DNA from 2 places in the Frischella sp. Ac48 genome. Region 1 is predicted to be linked to the other one. Evidence: riboswitches for the same ligand, from Rfam matches in the RefSeq annotation. Region 1 holds a riboswitch; the other holds the start of a gene.
What was found. A riboswitch is a leader RNA that binds a small molecule or an ion and turns the genes downstream of it on or off. The one in region 1 is predicted to bind preQ1.

Region 1 (4,901 bases):
AAAGACAATACATTAGTCATTGCTGATGATAAAAAAACGTTAGCATTAGCGGGAATATTTGGTGGAAAAGAGTCAGGGGTGTCACCTGAAAGCAAAAATGTGCTATTAGAAGCGGCATTCTTTTCTCCAGTTACCATTGCGGGTAAGGCAAGACAATATGGTTTGCACACTGATGCTTCGCATCGTTATGAGAGAGGCGTGGATCCTTCACTACAACATATCGCAATGGAACGAGCAACAGAGTTATTATTATCGATTTGTGGTGGTTCAGCAGGGCCAATAACTGATGTTACCGATCACAATGCTCTACCGAAACCCGCAGTTATAACGTTGACTCGACAAAAGATTGAACGATTGATTGGGTGTCATATTGCTGGGCAACGTGTCACTGATATTCTTGCTCGCCTTGGATGTGAGGTAATAGCTAATGATGATCACTGGCAAGTTAAGGGACCAAGCTGGCGGTTTGATATCCAAATAGAGGAGGATTTGGTTGAGGAAATTGCTCGCATTTATGGATATAACAATATTCCTAATGAACATCTTAATATTGAATTAATGATGCATTCAAACCCAGAAAAGAATATTTCGCTAAATAAATTTAAACAGTTATTAGTTAATCAGGGTTATCAAGAAGCGGTAACATACAGCTTTGTTGATCCTAAAATTCAAAGTCTAATACACCCAAATCAGATGGCATTAGCATTACCAAATCCAATATCAAGTGAAATGTCAGTAATGCGTTTGTCATTATGGACTGGCTTGCTTAATGCGGTTATTTATAACCAGAACAGACAACAACAGCGGGTCAGATTGTTCGAAACAGGGTTGCGATTTGTACCTGATGTGAATAGTGAATTTGGCATTAGTCAGCAAACTTTATTAGCTGGTGTTATTACAGGAAATCTTTATGATGAACACTGGGCAATGAAAAAACGTACGGTTGACTTTTTCGATTTAAAAGGTAATGTTGAATCGTTGTTAGCACTTTCTGGGTTGACCGATCAAGTTCAATTTAAAAAGTCACAACATCCAGCATTACATCCTGGACAGAGTGCGACTATTTATGTTAATGATGAACAGGTTGGCTATTTGGGGGCTATTCATCCTGAAATCGAAAAGAAATTAGGATTAAATAGTAAAACACTTGTTTTTGAATTTATTTTAGATAAAATTAATAAAAAGACAGTACCTATAGCAAAAGATGTTTCTAAGTATCCTGCAAACAGACGGGATATAGCTATCATTGTTGATAGTGATGTCTGTGCAGCAGATGTTTTAAGTGTATGTAAAAATATTGGTGGTGAGCAGCTAATCAACGTCAATCTGTTTGATGTGTATCAAGGTGAAAATATCAAAGAGGGGCAAAAAAGCTTAGCTATCAGCATGATATTGCAAGATAAAGCACGTACACTTGAAGACGAGGATATAACTCACATTGTAAGTAACTGTATTGTTGCTTTACAAGATCGTTTTAAAGCATTATTAAGAGAATAATAATTATGACATTGACTAAAGCCGATATTGCAGAACGTCTAACAGACAAATTTAATCTTGATCGCCAAGAATCCAAAATTTTGGTGGAATTATTTTTTGAGGAAATCCGAGTCGCCTTAGAAAAAGGCGATACCGTGAAGTTATCCGGATTCGGAAATTTTTCTATTCGCGATAAAAAATCTCGTCCTGGACGTAATCCAAAAACTGGTGAAAATGTTGCCATTACTGCTCGTCGTGTAGTAACATTTCGTCCTGGGATTAAATTTCGAGAACGTGTTGAAAAAAATTTAGGGGCCTAATTCAGGCTAATTAAAAGTTTTATCGAAGCACTAACAAATGTTAGTGCTTTATTTTTTACTGTGGTTCGCAATCCTCCCACAAAAAAAAACTAAGGAAAATTATGAGTAACGTTACACTACTTGGCGATCAATCTGTTCGCTATCCAACTGACTATTGTCCAAATATTTTAGAAACCTTTGATAATAAACACCCCGGTAATGATTATTTTGTTAAATTTAATTGCCCGGAATTTACCAGCCTTTGTCCTATCACAGGTCAACCTGATTTTGCGACGATTTATATTTCGTATGTGCCGAATATTAAAATGGTCGAAAGTAAATCACTTAAGCTCTATTTATTCAGCTTCCGTAATCACGGTGATTATCATGAAGATTGTATTAATATCATCATGAAGGATTTGATTAAATTAATGGATCCAAAATACATTGAAGTCTGGGGTAAATTTACACCTCGTGGCGGTATTTCAATCGATCCATATGCAAATTACGGTAAACCCAGCACTAACTGGGAACAAATTGCGCTTAATCGTTTAGCTAATCACGATCTTTATCCTGAAAAAGTCGATAATCGTTAATCTCTTCATCCTAACAGGAAATTTTTAATGCAACATCGTAAAGCACTTGTGATATTTTCTGGTGGGCAAGATTCGACCACTTGTCTACTGCAAGCAATTGCTGATTATGGGCGTGAAAACGTTGAAACAATCAGCTTTCAATATGGTCAAAGACATGCCATTGAGCTTGAAAAAGCCAAATGGATTGCTGACGATCTTGGTGTAAAGCAAACCGTCATTGACACTTCAGTGATTAAACAAACGACTAATAATGCCTTGATTGATGACTCACAAGAGATTAAATCAGCTCAAGAAGGGAATTATCCGAATACCTTTGTTGACGGGCGTAATATGCTATTTTTATTGTTAGCCGGGTGTTATGCCAAACAGCACGGTATTAAAGATATCATTATTGGCGTATGTGAAACCGATTTTAGTGGTTATCCGGATTGTCGAGATATCTTTATTAAATCCATGAATGTTTCGATGAATTTAGCCTTGGATTACACGTTTAACATCATCACCCCATTAATGTATCTGACTAAAGCGCAAACATGGGAAATAGCTGATAAACTCGGTTATCTTGATTATATTAGGCTACACACTCACACTTGTTATTATGGGGTTGACGGCGGATGTGGTCAGTGTCCTAGTTGCGAGTTACGTGAAAAAGGGTTAAATCAGTATCTAACCCATAGCTTTAAATAGTATTATTTAAAGGGGAAATGCATGTCTGACAATCATCAACGATTAGTCTCATTGGATGTATTGCGAGGAATGACCATTGCAGGAATGATTTTAGTGAATAATCCCGGGTCGCCAAATGCTATCTATCCTTTACTTAGGCATGCTAAATGGAACGGGCTGACTTTTGCCGATCTTATCTTTCCGTTATTTATGTTTATTATGGGCGTGTCGACTTATATTTCCTTAAATAAATTAGAATTTAAGCTTAATAAAATTCTGTTAATTAAAATCTTGAAAAGAACACTGATTATTTTTGCTATTGGATTATTGATTGCTTGGTTTTCGGTTTTTCTTGCTTTGTATAAGCATTTTAATTGGCTGCCGTTTCATGAGCGGATGGTTGAATCTTTGTCTCGTATAGATCAAATCCGAATTATGGGCATTTTACAACGTTTAGCGATCTGTTATTTGTTTTCTTCTCTTATTATTTTATGTTTTGATAGAAAATATTTGCCTGTTCTGATCGTTCAAATATTATTTTTTTATTTTTTCATCTTATATTTGGGCAACGGGTTTGAGCAAAAAAGTAACAACATTATTGCTAACGTCGATAGAATGATTTTGGGTGAAGAGCGTATGTATTTTGATGATGGTATTTATTTTGAGCCGGAAGGGGTATTAAGTACTTTTCCGGCTATTGCTCAAGTCCTTATTGGCTTTTGTATAGCCAAACAAATATTTGCTACTAATGTCAATGTCGACAAAATAAAAATCTTGATTAAATACGGGATAATTTTTTCAATAATAGGGTTTATTTTGAGTTTTATCTGCCCAATTAATAAAAAAATCTGGTCACCGTCATTCGTATTGATCACTTGTGGTATAGGTTGTGTGTTATTTGCCTTATTAATTTGGTTGATTGATATCAAAAAATACAAAAACGCTGTTCATTGTTTTATCCCATTTGGCATGAATTCTTTATTCATTTTTGTTATCGCCGGTATAATTTCGATTATAACGCGTAGAATGACGCTGGTTTATCATTCTGATTCATTGAGTTTGCGACAATTTCTGTATTCAAAAGTTTTAGCGCAATATTTTGGAAACTATCCCAGTTCTTTTATCTATGCCTTATTCATTGTCGGTATTTGTTGGTTGATTGCTTTTATTTTATATAAAAAGCATTTTTTTATAACAATTTAAAAATATTAAATATCGATGTAATTAAATTCGGATTATCCGACATTTTTAACCTTAATTACATCATTTTTACGTTAAACATTATGGGTTCTCTCACCCCATTCAAAAAAGGAAACGAATATGTATTTGGATATTCACTCAGACACACTACAGAAAAAATTTACCCTAGCTCAGCAGCGTAAAGCACTTTGCTGGCTCTCTTTTTTTCATATTTTAGTTATTGCATCAAGCAATTATCTGGTACAAATCCCGTTTGATATCTTCGGTTTTCATACCACATGGGGAGCATTTACCTTTCCATTTATCTTTTTAACCACCGATTTAACCATCCGGGTATTTGGTGCCAGCCTTGCCAGAAGAATTATCTTTGTTGTCATGATACCTGCTTTACTGTTCTCTTATTCCATTTCGGTTGTATTTTTTGAAGGGCATTGGATGGGATTTTCAGCATTGTGTGATTTTAACAGTTTTGTTTTTCGAATTGCATTAGCCAGTTTTGCTGCTTATTTGGTTGGGCAGCTTATGGATATTACTGTGTTTAATTATTTACGCAAAAATAAAGCATGGTGGGTTGCGCCTTCGGCGTCAGCGGTGTTAGGTAATGGTATTGATACAATTGTCTTTTTTGCTATTGCCTTTTATCAAAGTAACGACGAATTTATGG
Region 2 (4,901 bases), on a different contig from region 1:
TCCAATATCGTAAAAAACGCCAGCATTTACATGAACAATCATTATTTAAAATGCCAGGTGGCATTGTGATGAGTATTATTTGTTTAGTGTTCTTTGCATTTGTAATTGTGTTGTTAACATTTGAAAATGATACACGACAAGCCTTAATCGCAACGCCTATATGGTTTTTAATTTTAGCAACAAGCTATTATGTCCATAAAAAATATGGCAAAACTAAAACAGCTGTTTCTAATGAACATTAATGTACAAATGATAAGACTTTAAATTGAATATTTGCTTCAATTATAACAACTAAATTTAGACGGTTTATTTTTGCCCAAGCAATTTTTATGACTTAGTGTTATTGCTTATGTTATGATAATTTAATCAATAATAATGAATATTTAATTAAAACTTAAAATCAATTATGGGTTATACATTAACGTTTAACGATTTGCCAGAAAACATTAAAAATTGGCAAGTGTTACCTTTATCTCTAAATGGCTGTGAGATTGTACCATTAGATTATAATGCCGGTAAAACGGGTTGGATTATTTATGGTCGCAAATTAGATAAAACTCTAGTTTCGAAATTTCAAACTATGCTAGCTATGCCAATAGTGATTGTCTCATCTTGGCAAGTCAAAAACTATCAAGTGATTCGGATTGCTGGTGTCATGCCGAAAAAGGCGCAATCTATCGCAAATGAATTAGGGATTGATATAGCTAGTATTAACCATCTCCCGTCGCTTCATTCAGAAGGTTTATTAGTGATGGATATGGATTCGACAGCAATTAAGATCGAATGTATTGATGAATTAGCCAAACGACATGGTTCTGGCGAGCTGGTTTCAAAAATTACCGAGCAAGCAATGCGTGGGGAAATTGATTTTGCCACCAGTCTACGCAAACGTGTTGCTACATTAAAAGGGGCTGATGTGGCGATTTTAGAATCGATAAAAAATAAATTACCATTAATGCCCGGTTTAACTTTTTTAGTAAAAGAACTGCATAAACGGCAGTGGAAGGTTGCCATTGTTTCAGGTGGTTTTACTTATTTCGCTGAACATTTAAAAAGCAAATTAAAATTAGTAGCGGTTTATGCTAATGAATTAGATATTAATAATAATCGTAAATTAACCGGTAAGATTAAAGGACAAATCGTTGATGCCCGATTCAAAGCCAAAACGTTGCAAAATTTGGCACACCAATTCAATATACCAATAGAACAAACCGTAGCCATTGGTGATGGTGCGAATGATTTAATGATGATCCGTATTGCTGGATTAGGTGTTGCTTATCACGGTAAACCAAAAGTTATCCAAAAAGCAAAAAATAGTATTAATTACGCAGACCTTACTGGTTTGATGTGTATTTTATCCGCTAGCCTTGATAGTCAGGGATAATCGCACACGATAAGATAATCTGTATTACAGTGTATTGTTTATTATCAGTTAATACTTGAATTTTAGTATTATTAATCATTTTGAAATTTTAGGAGTATCGATTTGGCAAAAGCAGTTAAACGCGCTTATGTCTGTAATGAATGTGGTGCTGACTATTTGCGTTGGCAAGGCCAGTGTAATGAATGTCATGCCTGGAACACCATCACTGAAATTCGTCTTGCCGTAACCAACTCTCATAGCAATGACCGCTTCAGTGGTTATGCCGGCGGCGCTGGACAATCAAAAATTCAAAAATTAACTGAGATTAGTTTAGAAGAATTACCACGTTTCACAACAGGATTCTCTGAGTTCGATCGGGTATTGGGTGGTGGTGTTGTCCCAGGTAGTGCAATATTAATCGGTGGCAATCCTGGCGCAGGTAAAAGTACATTATTGTTACAAACATTATGTCGTTTATCAGCTAATATGAAGACTTTATACGTTACCGGAGAAGAATCGTTACAACAAGTCGCAATGCGAGCCCATCGTTTAGGTTTGCCAGCTAATAATATTAATATGCTATCTGAAACTAGTATCGAACAAATCTGTTTATTAGCCGATCAAGAACAACCTAAATTGATGGTGATTGATTCTATTCAAGTGATGCATATGGCAGATATACAATCTTCTCCAGGAAGTGTCGCACAAGTTAGAGAGACTGCTGCTTATCTGACACGTTTTGCCAAAACTAAAGGCATTGCCATTATTATGGTTGGCCATGTTACCAAAGATGGGTCACTAGCTGGGCCTAAAGTACTAGAACACTGCATAGACTGTTCAATTCTATTGGATGGAGACTCAGATTCTCGCTTTAGAACATTACGTAGTCATAAAAACCGCTTTGGCGCCGTTAATGAATTAGGTGTGTTTGCAATGACAGAGCAAGGCTTAAAAGAAGTGAGTAATCCATCAGCTATCTTCTTAACTCGTGGCGATGAAATGAGCTCTGGTAGTTCAGTTATGGTACTTTGGGAAGGTACTAGACCGCTATTAGTTGAAATACAAGCACTAGTGGATCAATCGAATTTTGGTAATCCAAGACGCGTTACTGTTGGATTAGAACAGAACCGGTTAGCATTATTACTGGCGGTATTACATCGTCATGGTGGCTTACAAATGGCGGATCAAGATGTTTTTGTTAATGTTGTTGGAGGCGTAAAAGTCAGTGAAACTAGTGCTGACTTAGCATTAGTCGCAGCTTTAGTATCGAGCTTACGTAATCGTCCTTTACCTCAAGATATGGTTATTTTTGGTGAAATTGGTTTAGGTGGTGAAATACGTCCTGTGCCAAGTGGCCAAGAACGTATTGCTGAAGCAGCTAAACATGGTTTTAAACGTGCAATTGTACCAATTAGTAACATGCCCAAAAAAACCGCAATGAATATGCAAGTCTATGGTGTAAAAAAATTATCTGAAGCATTAGATATTTTATCAAATTTAGATTAAATTTTTAAATTCATAGCCTAGCTTATTCGATATTAGCTATTTTATGAGCCTGTATACTTAATTGCCACTTATTATCTTGCCGATTTCGATTAAGTTTGCCTAATAATTGCAGCGTGGGCAATAAAGTCGTGTCACCATTTTGCTCACAAGGAGAAAGATAGTAATGCTTAGCTTTAATACGTTGTTTCATTTCCAGACAAAATTGTTCAATATCCTCAGCGTCCTCCACTACAATACGTACTTCATCAGCCTTAATCAGCGGGGCATCGTGATAATTTTGCCAATAATGATATTTAGGACTAACAGCAATATAATCAATTCCCGTACAAACAGTTCTTAAGCCATTTGTTTCTATTGCGATGTAATAACCGAATCGTTTTAAACGAACAACTAATTCAAACAAATATTTCTGTAATGTTGGCTCCCCCCCCGTAATAATAATATTTTCCGCAGAGTAAGTAAGTACTCGCGTTAATATCGCCGTTAAGGTAAATTTCTGAAAATGATCAAAATGAGTATCACACCAAGGACAACGCAAATTACAGCCACCAAAACGAATGAATATAGCAGGCATACCAGTATTATATCCTTCACCTTGTAAGGATTGAAAGATTTCAACAATTGGATAGGTTAGCATAATGTTATTCACTGTATTGACAATAGGATGTTGGTGTTTCCCATAAGGTTACTGACGAAATAGGAAGATACTGTTTAAGTTCATTAAAAATATAACGACTCATCCCCTCTGCCGTTGTTCGGCAAGGAAAGGCAAAAATTTTTCGCTGCATTTGCTGTAATAATTGAGCAATTTTGCTTTCATTACTATTATTTTTATAATAAATAAAAGCATGATCTAATTTATCAATAATATGTTTTTTTACTATCTGCTTTAAATCAGCAAAATCCATTACCATATCAGCACTACTTCCTTGGTCAATTAAGTGAGCAGACACTTCTATCACCAAACGATAAGTATGCCCATGTAAATTATGGCATTTCCCATTATGCCCATCTAACATATGACAGGCGTCGAATTGAAATTCTTTCGCAATTTTATACATAACGTACTCGTATTATCTGGATAATTAAATGAAAATATTATTCATTGTTGGGATTGGTATACATTTACGAAAACTGAAAGATGGGATAGATAAATATGACATTGTAAGCTCCTAGTTTTTTTACGTGGGATGGATTACGAACCACGAAAATAGAATAAATCACCTTTAAAATATAAGCCAGCAACCAATTTATCATCTGATTACTTAATAGATATTGATGATCATAAATTAATTTCAACTAAAATTCAAATGTGGATATTCGTTTTTGCGAAACATGTTTTTTACATGAATATTTTTTAAAATAAATCAAGATAAATACCGCGTTTATGAGCCCTATTTATTATGAGATTAACTAATATAGTTACATATAGCCGATAAATTAATACCAGCGATATAACATTATGTTTCATTATAACCTTATAATGATAATAAAACGCGAAGCATTATCCATCAGCAATAACGAAAACACTTATTAATACCAACAATTTTTGGTTGTTGGTATTTTAAATTGTTTTCAATTAATCGCCGCGGCAGATCATTATAGTACTTGGATCATTGGTTTGACGTGGCTGAATTCCCCCTGTTATTCCATAAATTCGATACATTCTATTATTGGGTGCATCGTCAGCAGTCCAGATTTCAGAATCATTATTCCAAACGCCTCCGTAGTTTCGCAATATTCCCCATTCTGCCATAAATGATCCCATTCCTCGCACAAATCCTGCAAAGTCGCTAGTAATTTCATAAGGTCCATACATATATCGAATACGATAATTTCTGTCAAACGCCTGAGACATTGTTGTTTTTCCTCCAGAACAATAATCCAATCCAGGAAATGATAATGAAGAGCTTATTGACTTACTGCTGCCAAATTTTATCCTCTTACCACCTAATGCCCATTTGCTTGGTACAGGAATAGTAAAGCTCTCTAACCATTGCCATGCTTGACCATCAAAATACTCCATCGTTAT

Region 2: another riboswitch for preQ1. It lies ahead of queD (6-carboxytetrahydropterin synthase QueD); the one in region 1 lies ahead of queF (preQ(1) synthase).

What each region holds. Positions count from the first base shown of each region.
Region 1 is NZ_JAETXP010000009.1:421,382-426,282, forward strand. It holds gene pheT (phenylalanine--tRNA ligase subunit beta) at 1-1,497, shown strand, start outside; gene JMI89_RS06720 (integration host factor subunit alpha) at 1,503-1,796, shown strand; PreQ1 riboswitch class I at 1,851-1,895, shown strand; gene queF (preQ(1) synthase) at 1,898-2,371, shown strand; gene queC (7-cyano-7-deazaguanine synthase QueC) at 2,399-3,058, shown strand; gene JMI89_RS06735 (acyltransferase family protein) at 3,080-4,240, shown strand; gene JMI89_RS06740 (7-cyano-7-deazaguanine/7-aminomethyl-7-deazaguanine transporter) at 4,358-4,901, shown strand, end outside.
Region 2 is NZ_JAETXP010000008.1:10,293-15,193, reverse strand. It holds gene cycA (D-serine/D-alanine/glycine transporter) at 1-242, shown strand, start outside; gene serB (phosphoserine phosphatase) at 407-1,384, shown strand; gene radA (DNA repair protein RadA) at 1,487-2,869, shown strand; gene JMI89_RS04595 (7-carboxy-7-deazaguanine synthase QueE) at 2,892-3,506, opposite strand; gene queD (6-carboxytetrahydropterin synthase QueD) at 3,511-3,930, opposite strand; PreQ1 riboswitch class I at 4,036-4,081, opposite strand; gene JMI89_RS04585 (hypothetical protein) at 4,449-4,901, opposite strand, start outside.